DNA from 3 places in the Rhodoferax sp. GT1R46 genome. Region 3 is predicted to be linked to each of the others. Evidence: predicted binding sites of a transcription regulator. Region 3 holds the regulator's gene; each other region holds the start of a gene.
The links. Region 3 encodes sigma-54, which starts transcription at its own class of promoters, with help from an activator protein. Its sites were predicted from a motif close to TGGCANGNAANCTGCTTT; they were not measured.

Region 1: a site for sigma-54 is predicted at 3,842-3,859, ahead of AC097W_RS00995 (phenol hydroxylase subunit). Genes of this name have one in related genera too.
Region 2: a site for sigma-54 is predicted at 4,077-4,094, ahead of AC097W_RS03250 (circularly permuted type 2 ATP-grasp protein). Genes of this name have one in related genera too.

What each region holds. Positions count from the first base shown of each region.
Region 1 covers NZ_JBWMBC010000001.1:199,682-205,048, reverse strand. The annotation lists gene AC097W_RS01015 (2Fe-2S iron-sulfur cluster-binding protein) at 1-748, shown strand, start outside; gene AC097W_RS01010 (hypothetical protein) at 859-1,095, shown strand; gene AC097W_RS01005 (GntR family transcriptional regulator) at 1,126-1,845, opposite strand; gene AC097W_RS01000 (sigma 54-interacting transcriptional regulator) at 1,876-3,555, opposite strand; gene AC097W_RS00995 (phenol hydroxylase subunit) at 3,886-4,107, shown strand; gene AC097W_RS00990 (ferritin family protein) at 4,145-5,140, shown strand; gene AC097W_RS00985 (MmoB/DmpM family protein) at 5,174-5,367, shown strand, end outside.
Region 2 covers NZ_JBWMBC010000001.1:682,087-687,453, forward strand. The annotation lists gene AC097W_RS03240 (transglutaminase family protein) at 1-1,451, opposite strand, end outside; gene AC097W_RS03245 (DNA internalization-related competence protein ComEC/Rec2) at 1,666-4,029, shown strand; gene AC097W_RS03250 (circularly permuted type 2 ATP-grasp protein) at 4,160-5,367, shown strand, end outside.
Region 3 covers NZ_JBWMBC010000002.1:94,518-99,884, reverse strand. The annotation lists gene AC097W_RS05850 (putative bifunctional diguanylate cyclase/phosphodiesterase) at 1-987, opposite strand, end outside; gene AC097W_RS05845 (transporter substrate-binding domain-containing protein) at 1,006-1,554, opposite strand; gene lptA (lipopolysaccharide transport periplasmic protein LptA) at 1,723-2,343, shown strand; gene lptB (LPS export ABC transporter ATP-binding protein) at 2,352-3,140, shown strand; gene rpoN (RNA polymerase factor sigma-54) at 3,150-4,757, shown strand; gene AC097W_RS05825 (THUMP domain-containing class I SAM-dependent RNA methyltransferase) at 4,754-5,367, shown strand, end outside.

The DNA of each region.
Region 1 (5,367 bases), on a different contig from region 3:
CGCCCCGGAATGCGTGCCACCCATTCGACCCCGGCGCCTGCGTGCCCGCTTCACCGGCTCGCACGCCATCACGCATGACATCAGCGAGTTCCGCTTTGTCAGTGAAGAGGCCGCTGAATTCTTGCCGGGCCAATACGCGATGCTGGCGATTCCCGGGGTTGGCACGCCGCGCGCTTATTCCATGTCCAACCTGGCCAATGCGCAAGGCGAATGGCATTTTCAGATCCGCCGGGTTGCCAAGGGCATGGCCACAGAAAGACTCTTTGAACATCTGCAAGTCGGCGATTGCGTAGAGATCGACGGCTCGTATGGCCTGGCCTGGTTGCGCCCCGAGGTGCCGCGCGACATCGTCTGCGTAGCGGGCGGCTCCGGCTTGGCGCCCATGGTCTCCATTGCCCGTGGCGCCGCGAAAGCCGGCCTGCTAAAGACGCGCCAGCTGCACTTCTTCTATGGAGGCAGAACGCCGCAAGACATTTGTGGCGAAAGCTTGCTGCGCGAACTCCCCGGCTTTCGCGAGCGCATCCATTTTCATCCGGTGGTGTCGCTGCCGGGCGAGGATGTCGGTACAGCCTGGCGTGGTGAAACCGGCTTCGTACATGAACTGGTGCGGCGCACCTTTGGTGAAGCCATGCAGGGCTACGAGTTTTACTTTGCCGGCCCACCACCCATGACGCAGGGTTTGCAGGAGATGCTGATGGTGGAATACCGTGTACCGTTTGAGCAGATCCACTTCGACCGGTTTTTCTAAAAACCCGCACTGCTATTCAACCGCCCATTTCTACCTTTCGGGCAGTCACTTGCAAGCCTATTGCGTCGCCTCGTCTTCAATGGCAACGAGCGCACCATAAAGGCGCAGAAATGGCGCTCGTTGAAAACGATATCCTTGTGAATCAATCCGTTGCCCACGCCGAACTCATCGCCGCCTTCCGCAGAGCTAAGGCAGAAGCCGCTCACAAATTAGGCTTGATAAAGACGCTGGCAAAAAAGGGGCCGAGGACCACTCAAACCGCCATCGAAATTGCTGCCAAGGCAGAGAAGCGCAGGGATTCGTACGCGAAGAAACTGAAAGTCGTGGGGTTAGACCTCACGGCTTGAGCGGGGCGAAGGCCCGTGCTGCCACCCTCCTTATTTCACTGCCACCCGACTAGCCTGCAAGCGCACGATGTCATGCGTCAACCGAATATGCGCTTCCAGCGCCAGGGCTGCGCGGGCCTCCTGGCGGTCTACCGCGGCACGGAAGATGGCTTCGTGTTCCTTGTGCACATCGCGGCCGCTGGCGTGGGCGGCGGTCAGACGGAAGTTGATGTTGCGGTAGCGCTCGGCGTGACGGTACAGGATGGACAGCAGGTATTTGCTCCACGTCGAGTTGAAGCCGGCAATCAACGCCTCGTGGAAGGCCTTGTTGCGCCGCTCCCAGCGTACGGAACCGGTCTCGGCCAGGTTCCGCTCGGTGGTGCACAGCAGTTCGTAACTTTGTACCAGTGAAGCTTCCCACTCTGCGTCGCCGTGGCGTATGGACTGGCGCAGGGCTTCGGTCTCCAGCATCACGCGGGTGTTGGTCACGTCTTCCAGATCGGCCATGGAAATGGGTGCGACACGAAATCCGCGTTGGCCTTCGGACGTGACCAGCGCATCGGACACCAGCAGCGACAAAGCCTCACGCAGGGTGCCGGAACCGACTTCGTATTGGTCCTTCAGGTGCTCTACGCGCAGGCGCTCGCCAGGGGCGAGTTTGCCGCAGACCACGTCGTGGCGAAGGCTAAGATACGCGCGCTCGACCAGCGTGCGCGGCACCACGGCATCGGGGTCTGACTCGGTGGCCGGGTTGTGTTGAATGGTTGACATGGAGTTGATCCCGCTCTGTGCGTTTTTGGTTTAGGGCGCCGCGGCGCCGCGTTGTTGGCGTTGCTTTTGACGGTAGGCCATTTGCGGGCGGGTCAGGCCCAAGAGGCGTGCCGCTTCCGAGAGGTTGCCGCGGGCGCGCGCCATGGCGTGGTCCAGCACGCGCGCCTCCACTTCGTCCAGCGTGCTGCCGCTGTCCAGAATGCGGCTACTCAGGTCGTCGTCCTGCGCGCTGGGCAATGGGGCGAGATGGCCATGCGCATCCAGGCTGGTTTGGGCTGCGTCCGGCTGGTTGGGGAAAAGGTGCTCCACTTCGACCATGCCCGACTGGCTTGCAAGAATGACGCCACGCTCCACCAGGTTTTCCAGTTCGCGCACATTGCCTGGCCAGTCGTGTTGCAGCAGCGCCTGTAGCGCGCGCTCTTCAAAGCCCAGCACGCGCTTGCTGTGCAGCACGCAAAAGCGCGCCAGCATGCCCTGGGCCAGCAGCTCAATGTCGGTCTTGCGCTCGCGCAAGGGCGGAATGCAGATGGGGTAGACATTCAGGCGGTACATCAGGTCGCGCCGGAAGCGCCCGGCCGCCACGGCCTTTTCCAGGTCCACATTGGTGGCGGCCACCAGGCGCACGTTGACCTTGCGCGTCTTCTCGCCACCCACGCGCTCGATCTCGCCCTCCTGCAGCACGCGCAGCAGTTTGGCCTGCGCCGCCATCGGCAGTTCGCCCACTTCGTCGAGCAGCAGGGTGCCGCCATCGGCGCGCTCAAAGCGGCCGGCGCGCGCTGCATGGGCGCCGGTATAGGCCCCCTTCTCGACGCCAAACAGCTCGGCCTCGATCAGCTCGGCCGGCAGGGCGGCGCAGTTCACCGCCACAAAGGGTTTATCTGCGCGGCTGGAGAGCTCATGCAGGGCACGCGCAAAGCGTTCCTTGCCAACGCCGGTCTCGCCGGTGAGCAGCACGGTGGCCTGGGTGGCGGCCACTTTTTGCATCAGCGTGTAGGCCTTGCGAAAGGCGCTGGAGTTGCCGATGAGCTGGCCGCCCTGGGTGGCGGGCTCCAGGGTGGACTTCAGGGCCTCGACCTGCGATTGCAGGGCCTCCATCTTCTCCATCAGTGAGTCGTCGGTGAAGTACACACGATGTGCCTCGCCATCCGGCCACTCCTCGATCGGGCGACCGATGATCTGGCAATGGTCGGCACCACAGGCGGCGCATTGCGTCTCCTTGAACAGGATCAGCCGCCCCATGAAGGCACTGGTGTAGCCGCTGGCATATCCCATCAGCGTCCAGCAGGCCGGGTCTTCCACCACGCCGAACTTCTGCCGGTGCGCATAGGCCTCCCAGGAATGGTCCCAGCGGAACTCGCCAAAGAACTGGCCCGCTGGAATGTCAAAGGCAAGTTTGACCGGGGTGACCCGCGCCGCGCCTTCGAGCATGTGCAGTTGCGGCCCCACCATAAAGCTGTCCTGCAAGGCCTCGCCCGGCCGCGTCTTCTTGGCGTACTCGGCATCCGACAGGCCCGAGGCATACCCCATGCGCGTCAGGATGCGCCGCGCATGTTCGGGGCCGACGGAGGTGATCAGATCCTGGCGCAGGGCGGCCAGGGCGTTGGTGTGCATCAACACCATGCGCCGGTCTCCGAGCCAGATGGCTCCGCTGTCAGTCTCGAAGCGCAGCAGGCGGCGCAGGTCGCTGTCCGGGGGGTATTTCAGGCTCATGGGTGCTTTGTCTCGCGGTAAGGCTTGAATGCCATTTTCTCGATATTTTTAGTTTCCATGACCCAGGTCACCGAACGGCCGGCGCGACTTTTGAAAATTGATCATTTGGTGAATTTTAGCCGTTTCGCCTGAATCAAATGCAGTATTTCAAAGGCGAATGGGTGGACTATTGGCTAAGGGTTAGCCCTAGTTCATGCCAAATTCCGATGCCTGTGGCGCGTTGTCGGGTCCTATTTCTAGGGGTTATCCCTAGAAATATCGAGATTTTGGCGGGTGTGGCCGTTTTTGGCAGGGTCCTTGCAAAGTCATGAGGCACCTACCCGCCAAACCATGCCCAAGACCTTGACCCTACCCCAAGCACCGACTACCCCGGACGAACGCATCTGCGATGTGTCCGCCAAGTTCGTGCGCATCAAGCAGGTCCGTGCCGACGGCCTGGTGTGTTTCGAGTTCGCCATTGGCTGGCCCGAGTTGTTTGTTGACCTGATGTTGCCCCGCGCTGCCTTTGACGATTTCTGCCTGCGTCAAAAAGTGCTGCTGTTGAACGATTGAATCCCCGCGCCCCTCACTCCCACAAAGGATTGTTCCCATGTCTGTAGATCTGCATACCCGTGAAATCAAGCCCCTGCGCAATACCTTTGCGCACACCGCGCACTACGTGGGCAACGACAAGCCCGCCTCGCGCTACCAGGAGGCCACCCTGGGTACGCAGCCCACGGCCAACTTCCACTACCGCCCGACCTGGGATCCGGAACACGAGATCTTTGATGCGTCCCGCTCCGCCATCAAGCTGGCCGACTGGAACTGCCTGCGCGACCCGCGCCAGTATTACTACGCCACCTGGACCATGGCCCGCGCCCGCCAGCAGGACGCCATTGAAGCCAGCTACGAATTCGTGGAATCACGCAAGCTGGTCTCCAAGATGCCCGACGCCGTGCGCGCCAAGGTCTGCCAGGTGCTGATGCCGCTGCGCCATGTGGCCTGGGGCGGCAATATGAACAACAGCTCGATCGGCGCCTACGGTTACGGCACGCCGTTTACCGCTCCCGCCATGTTCCATGCCATGGACCAGCTGGGTGCTGCCCAGTTCATTACTCGCCTGGGGCTGGCGCTGGATGAGCCCGGTGTGCTGCAGGCTGGCAAGAACGATTGGCTCAACGACGCCCGCTGGCAGCCGCTGCGCCACTACGTGGAAGACACGCTGGTGCTGTCGGACCCGTTTGAACTCTTCATCGCCCAGAACTTTGCGCTGGACGGCCAGCTGTATCCGCTTATGTTCGGCAGCTTTGTCGATGACCACATCGTGCCCCAGGGCGGTACCGCCGTGGCCATGCTCACCGCCTTCATGCCCGAGTGGCATAGCGACAGCGCGCGCTGGATCGACGCCGTGCTCAAGGTCGCCACCGCCGAATCCGCCGACAACAAGCAATTGATTGCCGGTTGGGTACAGGCCTGGGCCGACCGTGCGCAAACCGCACTCGCACCGCTGGCCGAACTCGCACTGGGCGCTGCAGGCGCACAAGCCCTGCTGGAAGCCCGCGCTGCGCTGGACCTGCGCGGCAAAAAGGCCGGCCTGTCCGCCTGAGCCTCACTACACAACACCAAGGAGACAAGCCCCATGTCGAATGTATTTATCGCCTTCCAGGACAACGAAGACGCGCGTCCCATCATCGACGCCATCCTGGCCGACAACTCAGAAGCCGAAGCCACCTATCCCACCGGCCTGGTCAAGATCATTGCGCCCAACAGCTTGGTGATCAAACGCGAAAGCATTGAAGAGCTGATCGGCCGCTCCTTCAATCTGCAACAGAT
Region 2 (5,367 bases), on a different contig from region 3:
CGGCGCAGGCGGGCGCGCTCCATTTCGTCGTCCAGTTTGGAGTTGAACGGGTCTACGTTGACCGGCAGGCGGCGTTCACGCCACAGGTAGTACCAGGCGTCCTCAAAAGCCGCCTGCACAAACTGGTCGGTCATGCCCAGGCGTTTGGCCAGGGTTTTGGTGAAGCGCTGGGCGTCTTCACTGGTGTAGTGGGTGGGGTCGCGCTCGTCGGTGAACAACGAGGGGTCGGACCACACGGGCTGTTTGTCGGTGCGCCAGTAGATGTTGAGCGCCCAGCGGGGTAATTGCTCACCGGGGTACCACTTGCCCTGGCCAAAGTGCAAAAAGCCACCGGTGCCGTATTCGGCGCGCAGCTTGTGCACCAGCGCCGTGGCAAAGCCGCGCTTGGTGGGGCCCAGCGCGTCGGTGTTCCATTCGGCGGCGTCGCGGTCGTTGACGGCCACAAAGGTGGGTTCGCCGCCCATGGTCAGGCGCACATCGCCGGCTACCAGTTCCTTGTCGACCGCATTGCCCAGCGCCATGACGTCAAGCCATTGCGCTTCGGTATAGGGCTTGGTGACGCGGGGCGACTCAAAAATGCGGGTGACTTCCATGTGGTGGCTGAACTCCACCTCGCACTCGTCCATGCTGCCTTCAATCGGGGCTGCGCCCGAGGGCTGCGGCGTGCAGGCCAGCGGGATGTGGCCCTCACCGGCCAGCAGGCCCGAGGTGGCGTCCAGCCCGATCCAGCCCGCGCCGGGCAAATAGACCTCGCACCAGGCGTGCAGGTCGGTGAAGTCGACTTCGGTGCCGCTGGGGCCGTCCAGTGCCTTGACGTCGGGCTTGAGCTGAATCAGGTAGCCCGACACAAAGCGCGCCGCCAGGCCGCAGTGGCGCAGCAGCTGCACCAGGAGCCAGCCCGAGTCGCGACAGGAGCCGGAGCCCTTGGTCAGCGTTTCTTCGGGCGTTTGCACGCCGGGCTCCATGCGGATCAGGTACTTGATGTCGTTGTGGAGCATCTGGTTGATGTCCACCAGAAAGTCGATGGTGCGGCGCTTGGTGTAGTTGATTCTGGCCAGATAGGCCTCGACCAGCGGCGTGCGGGCATCGGCCAGCAGGTAGGGCAACAGCTCTTCCTGCAGCAGGGGTGCGTATTGAAAAGGAAACTCTTCAGCCGAGGGCTCCAGAAAGAAGTCGAATGGGTTGTAGACCGCCATCTCCACGACCAGATCCACAGTGACCTTGAATTCTTTGGTCTTGTTGGGGAAGACGAGGCGGCCCTGGTAGTTGGCAAACGGGTCTTGCTGCCAGTTGATGAAGTGTCCAGCGGCGGGCTCGACCTTGAGTGAGTACGAAATGATGTGGCTGCGGCAATGCGGCGCGGGGCGCAGCCGTACCACCTGGGGGCCCAGGTTGACCAGCCGGTCGTAGGTGTAGTGGGTAACGTGGTTCAGCGCAGCATGAATGGACATGGGTTGTCTCGGTTGGGCTCAATAAATTTCAATAGCTGGCGGGTGCCGCATGGTTTGAATCGTAACAAGCAATTCCCGCGCCATGGGTTTTTGCTGAGTCAATGGGGCGTGGTGACGGGTTAGCATGGGTTCAGTGCACGCTGTTTCTTACCTTCCCTCAGGATTGGCCCGGATTTTGTTCCCGGCCTTGCTGGGTTTTGTGGCGGGTACCGCGATGCAGTTGCAGCAATCGCAGCTGTCACCCTGGCTGGTTTATGCATCATTTGTGCTTCTAGCCCCCGTGCTCTATGCGCTGATAGCTACTAAAAAAATAGCAATCGCCGCACGCCTTGGAATGGCGTTGGTGGTGTTTGCGCTGCTGGGTTTCGGGGTGACGGGCTTGCGTGCGTCGTTTTACGAGAGCGACGCGCTGGCCCCCGCGCTGGAGGGCAGTGACCTGCTGGTGACCGGCGTGGTGGCGACCCTGCCGCAGCGCAATGAAGCGGGTTTGCGGTTCCGGCTGGAGGTGGAGTCGGCGCAGTTGGATGGGCAAACCCAGCGCGTGCCGCCACGGATGGATGTGGGCTGGTATGGCGGTGCCTATGCAACCGGCGAAGCCTTGCTGGGGCTGAACCGGTTGCCCGACGACCTCCAAGCGGGTGAGCGCTGGCAAATGACGCTGCGCTTCAAGGCGCCGCACGGCAGCCGCAATCCCCATGGATTTGATTACGAGTTGTGGTTGTGGGAGCAGGGCGTGCAAGCCACGGGCTACGTGCGGGCAACCGCCAAGGACCCGGTGCCGGTGCGGCTGGCGCAAACCTGGCGCCACCCGGTTGCGCTGGCGCGCCAGACGGTGCGGGACCGGATTTTTGCGCGCGTGGCACAGCGGCCCTTTGCCGGCATGATCGCGGCCTTGGTAGTGGGCGACCAGAATGCCATCGACCGCATCGACTGGGATGTGTTCCGAGCCACCGGTGTCGCACATCTGGTCTCCATTTCAGGCCTCCACATCACGATGTTCGCCTGGGGTGCGGCCTTGGCCATTGGCTGGTTGTGGCGGCGCTCCGGGCGTTTGTGCCTGGCGCTGCCGGCACCCAGCGCAGCCTTGCTGGGCGGCGTTTTGCTGGCCACGGCCTATTCCGTGTTTTCGGGGTGGGGCGTGCCCGCGCAGCGCACCTGCCTGATGCTGGCCACGGTGGCCGTGCTGCGGCTGTCGGGCGCGCGCTGGCCCTGGCCTCACGTCTGGATGCTGGCCTGCGCCGTGGTGGTGGCCAGCGACCCGTGGGCCCTGCTGCAGCCGGGTTTCTGGCTCAGTTTTGTCGCCGTTGGCGTGCTGTTTGCTACGGATTCAGGAGCGGCTAGCGCAGTAGCCACGGGGGCTAGAGGCACAAAAGGCTTAAAGAGTCACATTCTCTCCAACCTGCGTGAGCAATGGGTCATCACGGTGGCGCTGACGCCATTGACCCTGTTGTTGTTCGGCCAGGTGTCGGTCGTGGGGCTGGTGGCCAACGCATTGGCCATACCGTGGATCACGCTGGTGGTTACGCCCCTGGCCATGCTGGGCGTGCTGGTACCGGTGCTGTGGGATGTGGCGGCTGGGGCCATCGGCTGGTTGATGGGGGTTTTGCAGTGGCTCGCAAGCTGGCCCTGGGCTGCCATCTCCGTGGCCATGCCGCCGCTATGGGCCGGCGTGGCGGGTGTGCTGGGCGGCGTGTTGCTGGTGGCGCCTCTGCCCTGGACCCTGCGGGTGTTGGGCCTGCCTTTGTTATTGCCGGTTGTGCTGTGGCAAGCACCGCTGCCACCACCCGGGCAGTTTGAGTTGCTGGCGGCGGATATCGGCCAGGGCAACGCCGTGCTGGTGCGCACCGCCCACCATGCGCTTTTGTACGACGCTGGCCCCCGTTTCAGTCTGGAGAGTGATGCAGGCCACCGCGTGCTGGTGCCGCTGTTGCAGGCGCTGCACACCCGACTGGACACGGTGGTGCTCAGCCACCGGGATATGGATCACGTCGGCGGCGCGTCCGCTGTGCTGGCCATGCAGCCGCAGGCCGTGTTGCTCAGTTCCATTGAGGCCGACAACGCCTTGCAGACCCTGCGTCCGGCCGAGCGCTGTGTGGCAGGGCAGCGCTGGGAGTGGGATGGCGTGGCCTTCGAGGTGCTGCATCCACAAGCCGCTGACTATGACGCGGGGGCCAAATCCAACGCCATGTCGTGCGTGCTGCGTATTTCTGCGGCCGGTCAGGTGGCCTTGCTGGTGGGCGATATTGAGCAGGCGCAAGAGGCGCGGCTGGTGGCGTCGGGTGCGCCGTTGAAAGCCAACGTATTGCTGGTGCCGCACCACGGCAGCAAGACGTCCAGCAGTGCCGCTTTTCTGGATGCCGTGGCACCGCAGCGGGCCGTGGTGCAGTCGGGCTACCGCAATCGTTTTGGACACCCGGCGCCATCCGTGTTGGCGCGCTACCTGGAGCGCAATATTGCGGTGGTGGATTCGCCTCATTGTGGTGCGTTTACCTGGCAGTCGTGGCAGCCTCAAAAGCCTCAAAACAGTGCGTGCGCCCGGATTCAGGCGCAGCGGTACTGGCATCATCGTGTGCCATAGTGGTGCTGTGCCGTTGCCTTATTGGTGCCGTGGTCATTTGCGTGGTGTGGCGCGAACCTTGCTAAGTCAATAACAACCTGGGGCCGAGCTGTGCAGCAGCCAGTCCCGCAGAGTTTCAAAAGGGTGATGTATGCGGAAATTTGACGAGATGTACACCAGCCTGCCGTACGCGTTTTTTACGCATGGCAAGCAGGTTCGGGATCACTACAAGATTTACGACGAATGGCTGGCGCGCCAGCCCGGCGACATGATGGCCAAGCGGCGCGAAGAAGCCGAGATGATCTTCCGCCGCGTCGGCATCACCTTTGCCGTGTACGGCGAGAAAGACGAAGACGGCGCGGGCACCGAACGCCTGATTCCATTTGATCTGATTCCCCGCATCATCCCGGCGCACGAGTGGGCCACCATGGAAAAAGGCCTGGTGCAGCGGGTCACCGCACTGAATCGTTTCATTCATGACGTGTACCACGATCAGGAAATCCTCAAGGCCGGCATCATTCCGCGAGAGCAGATTGAGCAAAACGCCCAGTTCCGCCCCGAGATGATGGGCGTGGATGTGCCCAACAACATCTACTCGCAAATCTCGGGCATCGACATCGTGCGCGCCCCCAATGACAAGGGGGAGGGCGAGTACTACGTGCTGGAAGACAACCTGCGCGTGCCCAGCGGCGTGAGCTACATGCTGGAAGACCGCAAAATGATGATGCGGCTTTTCCCCGGGTTGTTCAATGCGCACCGCGTGGCGCCCATCGCCCACTACCCCGACTTGTTGCTGGAGACCCTGCGCGCCAGCAGTCCGGCCACTGCGGCTGAGCCCACCGTGGTGGTACTCACCCCCGGCATGTACAACAGCGCCTACTTTGAGCACGCGTTTTTGGCGCAGCAAATGGGCGTGGAGCTGGTGGAAGGGCAAGACCTTTTCGTCAAAGACAACTTTGTCTACATGCGCACCACGCGCGGCCCCAAGCGTGTGGATGTGATTTACCGCCGGGTGGACGACGATTTTCTGGACCCCACTGCGTTCCGGCCCACATCTACCCTGGGCTGTGCCGGCCTGCTCAACGCCTACCGCGCAGGCCATGTGACCATCTGCAATGGCGTGGGAACCGGGGTGGCGGACGACAAGTCCATTTACCCCTATGTTCCCAAGATGATTGAGTTCTACCTGGGCGAAAAACCCATCCTCAACAACGTGCCCACCTACATGTGCCGCAACAAGGATGACCTGGCCTACACCCTGGCCAACCTGAAAGACCTGGTGGTGAAAGAGGTGCATGGTGCGGGTGGCTACGGCATGCTGGTGGGCCCGGCCTCCACCACCGCCGAGATTGAAGATTT
Region 3 (5,367 bases):
GATTTTCTGGGCTACGAGGTTGGCCTGGCGGGCGGCTTCCTGCAGATCGGGACTCAGGTCGTGCAGCATCACCACGAACTCATCGCCGCCCAGCCGGGCCAGAGTGTCCTGTTCCCGGATGCATTCCTTCAGGCGTTTGGCGGTCTGCTGCAGCAACAAGTCGCCCATGTCGTGCCCCAGCGTGTCGTTGAGGGCCTTGAAGTTGTCCAGGTCAATGAACAGCAAGGCACCGTCGTGTGCGGTTCGGTCGTGTGCTGCCAGGGTTTGCTGCATGCGGTCCATGAGCAGGCGGCGGTTGGGAAGCTGGGTCAACGGGTCGTAAAACGCCAGTTGGTGAATGGCCTCGCGGTTTCTCTTGAGTTCGGAAATGTCCGTGGAGATGCCGCACAGTGCATATATGCGGCCATCGGCCTGGCGCAGCGGCAGTTTCACTGAAAGGTAGGTGCGAGAGCTTGCGCCGTCCTGGGTGGTGACGATTTCCTCGTCAGAAACCCGTTCGCCGCGCTCCAGCACGCGCAGGTCGTTGCGGCGCAGTTGTTCTGCGGTGGCGGCATCAAACAGGTCGGCATCTCCATGGCCCACGACATCCGCCTCGGAGCGGTTGGTGGCTTCGTACATCCTGCTGTTGGCGTAGGTGTAGCGCAGGTCCGGGTCTTTGATGTAGATATGGGACTCGACGCTATTGAGGATGGTGGCGAGTCGGTCTTCACTCTCCCGCAGTCCGCGGGTTTTTTCAGCGACCCGGCGGCGCAAAAGCAATACAAATCCCACTGCGAACATCAGTAATCCGCCTACGGCCGACAGGGTCCACCACAAGGCGGCAGGGACCAGCGTGCGGGGCGGCTCGCCACCCCAGCGTGCCAACACGTCGAAATATGCCGACCCCGGCTTGTCGCGCCAGCTCTGCAAATGCTGGTCGATAGAAGCCAGCAGGTCCGCATTGCGGCCTTTGCCCGCAGCGTAAAACAAGCGGCTGGGCTGGAACATGATGGGTGTCTCCACCAGCTAGTAGCGCGGCGCCTGGAGCTCGCCGAACTGGTGGTTGGCGACCACGGCGTCTGCTTGTCCCGATGCGACTTTGGCGAAGCCGTCGGGCAGGCTGCCAACAGGCACCCATTGCGCAGCAACCCCAAAGCTGGCCAGCAGGCTGGCCAGGTGCTCTTGCTGAACGGACCCTTGCAGAACGGCAACCCGCAAGTTTTGCAGGTCCAGAAGCGACCGGATGTCCGTTCCCTTGCGCTGGTATAGCTGAGACCAGCTGTGCAGTGCCGGTGTCTTGTGAAAATCGAATAGCTGGGCGCGCTGCTCGCTGAAAGCCACATCGGGCATCAGATCAATGCGGCCCGCCTGCGTCGCTTCAAGGCAGGCTTGCCATTCGCACACGACCGGCACGAGCGTCCAGTCTTCATCCCGGGCTATCTCGCGCAGCAAATCACCAAAAATCCCGGAGGGCTGGCCATCGGCGCCCAGAGAAATCTTGGGCTCATTGGCATAGACGCCCACCCGCACTTCGCGAGCCTGCACTGCCGCACTGCACAGCCAGCAGAGCAGCATCACAAGCGCACGGTGCCGGACGAGCCTGAAAAACGCGTTTGGAGCCATTTCGACGCAATTATTGCGTAACGCCGCCACAACGGGTGAGATTAGCGTGACGGCCTCGCAATTCGTGCCATGCTCTCAGTACAATGGCAACAGCTCTTTTCGAGCAAGTTTCGTGCCTTTATGAAAAACATCTATTTATTCCTGTTTTTGCTGGCGACCTGTATCGGGTTTGCGCCCTCGTCGTGGGCCGAAAAAGCGGACCGCAGCAAGCCCATGAACATTGAGGCGGACGCGCTGCGGTACGACGACGTGAAGCAGGTCAGCCTGTTTACGGGGAATGTCGTCCTGACCAAAGGAACCATCGTGATTCGGGGCGCCCGGCTTGAAGTGCGCCAAGACCCTGAGGGCTACCAGTTTGGCGTGGTGACGGGCACGGCCGACAAGCTGGCCTTTTTCCGTCAAAAGCGGGAGGCGCTGGAGGAATACATTGAAGGCGAGGGCGAATCCATTGAGTACGACAGCCGCGCAGACACGGTCAAATTCATCAAGAAAGCCCTGCTACGCCGCCTGCGTGGCACCACGGTGGGTGACGAAATCACCGGTGGCCTGATTGTTTATGAAAACCTCACCGATATGTTCACTGTGGATGGTTCTGCCAGCAAGGCCGCCGGTGCAGCGCCCAGCGGCCGTGTGCGCGCCATGCTGATACCCAAACCCGAGGGGGCCGCCGCGGCCCCCACTCCGGCCACGCCGATTCCCCCGCTGCGCTCCACCACCACCCTGGGGGGCGCGCCCAAGTGACCGCGCTACTGGAGCCATTCGCAGAAAGCACCCCTGACACCGGGCCGGACACCGCCATTGGCCGGCTTGAAGCACGGCACCTGCAGAAGTCGTACGGCAAGCGCCAGGTGGTCAAGGATGTTTCCCTGACCGTGCGCACCGGCGAAGTGGTGGGTTTGCTGGGCCCCAATGGGGCGGGCAAGACGACGTCGTTTTACATGATTGTGGGCCTGCTGCGCGCCAGCGCGGGCGAAATCACCATTGACGGACAAAGCATTGAGCACATGCCCATCCACCGCCGCGCGCGCCTGGGCCTGGGTTACCTGCCGCAAGAGGCCTCTATTTTTCGCAAACTCAATGTCGAAGACAACGTGCGCGCCGTGCTGGAGTTGCAGCTCGATGACGCAGGCAAGCCGCTCAAGAGCCCCGAGATTGAGCTGCGCCTGACCGCCCTGCTGCAAGACCTGCGGGTGGAGCACCTGCGTGATTCGCCAGCGCTGGCCCTGTCGGGTGGTGAACGCCGCCGGGTGGAAATTGCCCGCGCACTGGCGACACGTCCGCGTTTCATTCTTCTGGATGAGCCCTTTGCCGGTATTGACCCGATTGCCGTGATCGAAATCCAGCGCATCATCAATTTCCTGAAATCCCGCAACATCGGGGTTCTGATTACCGACCACAACGTGCGCGAGACCCTGGGTATTTGCGACCACGCCTACATCATCAGCGAAGGTGTGGTGCTGGCCCAAGGCACCCCGACCGAGATCGTGAACAACGCCGATGTGCGTCGCGTGTATCTCGGCGAACACTTCAAAATGTAGGCCAGCGCAATGAAACCCGGTCTTTCACTGCGCGTTTCCCAGCATCTGGCGCTCACGCCCCAGTTGCAGCAGTCCATCCGCTTGTTGCAACTCTCCACATTGGAACTCAGCCAGGAAGTGGAGCAGATGCTCGACGAGAACCCGTTTCTGGAGTTAACCCAGGACGAGGCCCCGCGTGAGGATTTCGGTCTGCCCCAGGCCGACACGCCCGTGAGCGAAGGGGAGCGCGAGATGGAGCATGCTCCTAATTCGATAGCTGAGTACGCAGATTCCACGGGGGCTAGCAGCACAAAAGACGATGAAGCGACGCCGCTGTCTTCGGACGATGAGCCCAGTTGGGATGGCGACGGCACGACCGAGCTGGTACCCGACGATGGCGAATGGGGCACCGACGCCAAGGCCAAAGCGAACAACCTGGGTGATGGCGAAGACGTGGATGCCACCGAGCTGGCGCGCTCACAGGAGTCCCTGCAATCGCACCTGCATCGCCAGGCATTGCGGCTGCGCCTGAGCGAAGAAGACCGCGGCGCGCTGCGCTTTCTGATCGAGTCCCTGAATGACGATGGCTACCTGGAAGAGCCACTGGAAGAGCTGGCCCGCGGGCTGGCCGGGGACGATGAAGAGCAGGTCGAAAACCTGGTGCACCACTTCACCGTGGCACTGGGCCTGCTTCACAGCCTGGAGCCCGTAGGCGTGGGCGCACGCGACCTGGGTGAATGCCTGCGTCTGCAGTTGCGCGCGCTCATGGCGTTGGCCAAAGCGGAATCGGAGTCGCCGGAACGCCGGGCCGTACTGGCGGTGGCCCTGGGCATCTGTGAGCAGCCCATGACCTTGCTCGCCCGCCGGGACGTCAAAACCCTGATGCAGCGCTGCGGCGGCACCGATGCGCAGACGCGTGACGCGATTGCCCTGATTAGCCGGCTGGAGCCTAAGCCGGGGCGGCGTTTTGTGGATGTGGAGCGCAATATTGTGGTGCCCGACGTGCTGGTGCTGCCGGTGGCGAAGACCAGCCCGGGCATGACGCCCAAGTTTCGCGTCATGCTCAACCCCGAGGTGATGCCCAAGCTGCGGGTGCACGATATTTATGCCAATGTGTTGCGCAACCACCGGGGTGGCAAAGACGCCGCCAGCTACGCCGGCTTGCAGCAGCGCCTGCAGGAGGCACGCTGGTTCATCAAGAACATCCAGCAACGCTTTGACACCATCCTGCGCGTGAGCACGGCCATCGTGGAGCGGCAAAAGAGCTTCTTCACCCACGGCGAACTGGCCATGCGCCCCCTCGTTTTGCGTGAAATTGCCGATGAGCTGGGCCTGCACGAATCCACCATCAGCCGGGTCACCACCGCCAAATACATGGCCACGCCGTTTGGCACATTCGAGCTGAAGTATTTCTTTGGCTCGGGGCTGGGCACCGAATCGGGTGGCAATGCCTCCAGCACGGCGGTGCGCGCCCTCATCAAACAATTCATCAGTGCCGAGAACCTGAAAAAGCCCCTGAGCGACAACCAGATTTCCGAGATGCTCAAAGAGCAGGGAATTGATTGCGCCCGCCGCACTGTAGCCAAATACCGCGAAGGGCTCAAGATTGCGCCCGCGTCGCTGAGAAAAGACCTATGAACCAACTCCAAATTTTTCTCCCCTGCGCCGCGGGCGTGGAGGATTTTCTGGCCACCGAGGTGCACGACCTCACGGGTTTGAAGGGTGAGGACCTGCTCACGCGCCGTGGCGGCGTGATGGCCCGCGCCTCCTGGCGCGACGCCATGCGGCTCAATTTGCACAGCCGCCTGGCGCAGCGCGTGCTGGTGCAGTTGTCGTACACCGACTACCGCAGCGAACAGGACCTGTACCGGGCGGCGGCCGATGTGGCGTGGGAGGTCTGGTTCACACCCAAACAAAGCATCAAGGTCGAAGTGACGGCGCAGCACAGCCCGCTCACCAGCCTGAATTTTGCCGCGCTCAAAATCAAGGATGCGGTGTGCGACCGCTTTCGCGACAAGGCCCACGGCGTGCGCCCCGATGTCAATACCCAGTGGCCTGACGTGCGCATCTACGCCCACCTGACCACCGAAACCTGTTCGCTCTACATCGACACCTCGGGCGAACCCCTGTTCAAGCGCGGCTGGCGCGAAGACAAGGGCGAGGCGCCGTTGAAAGAAACCCTGGCCGCGGCCATGATTGCCGCCAGTGGCTGGGCTGATGGCGATGGCGACTTGCTGCCGCTGTATGA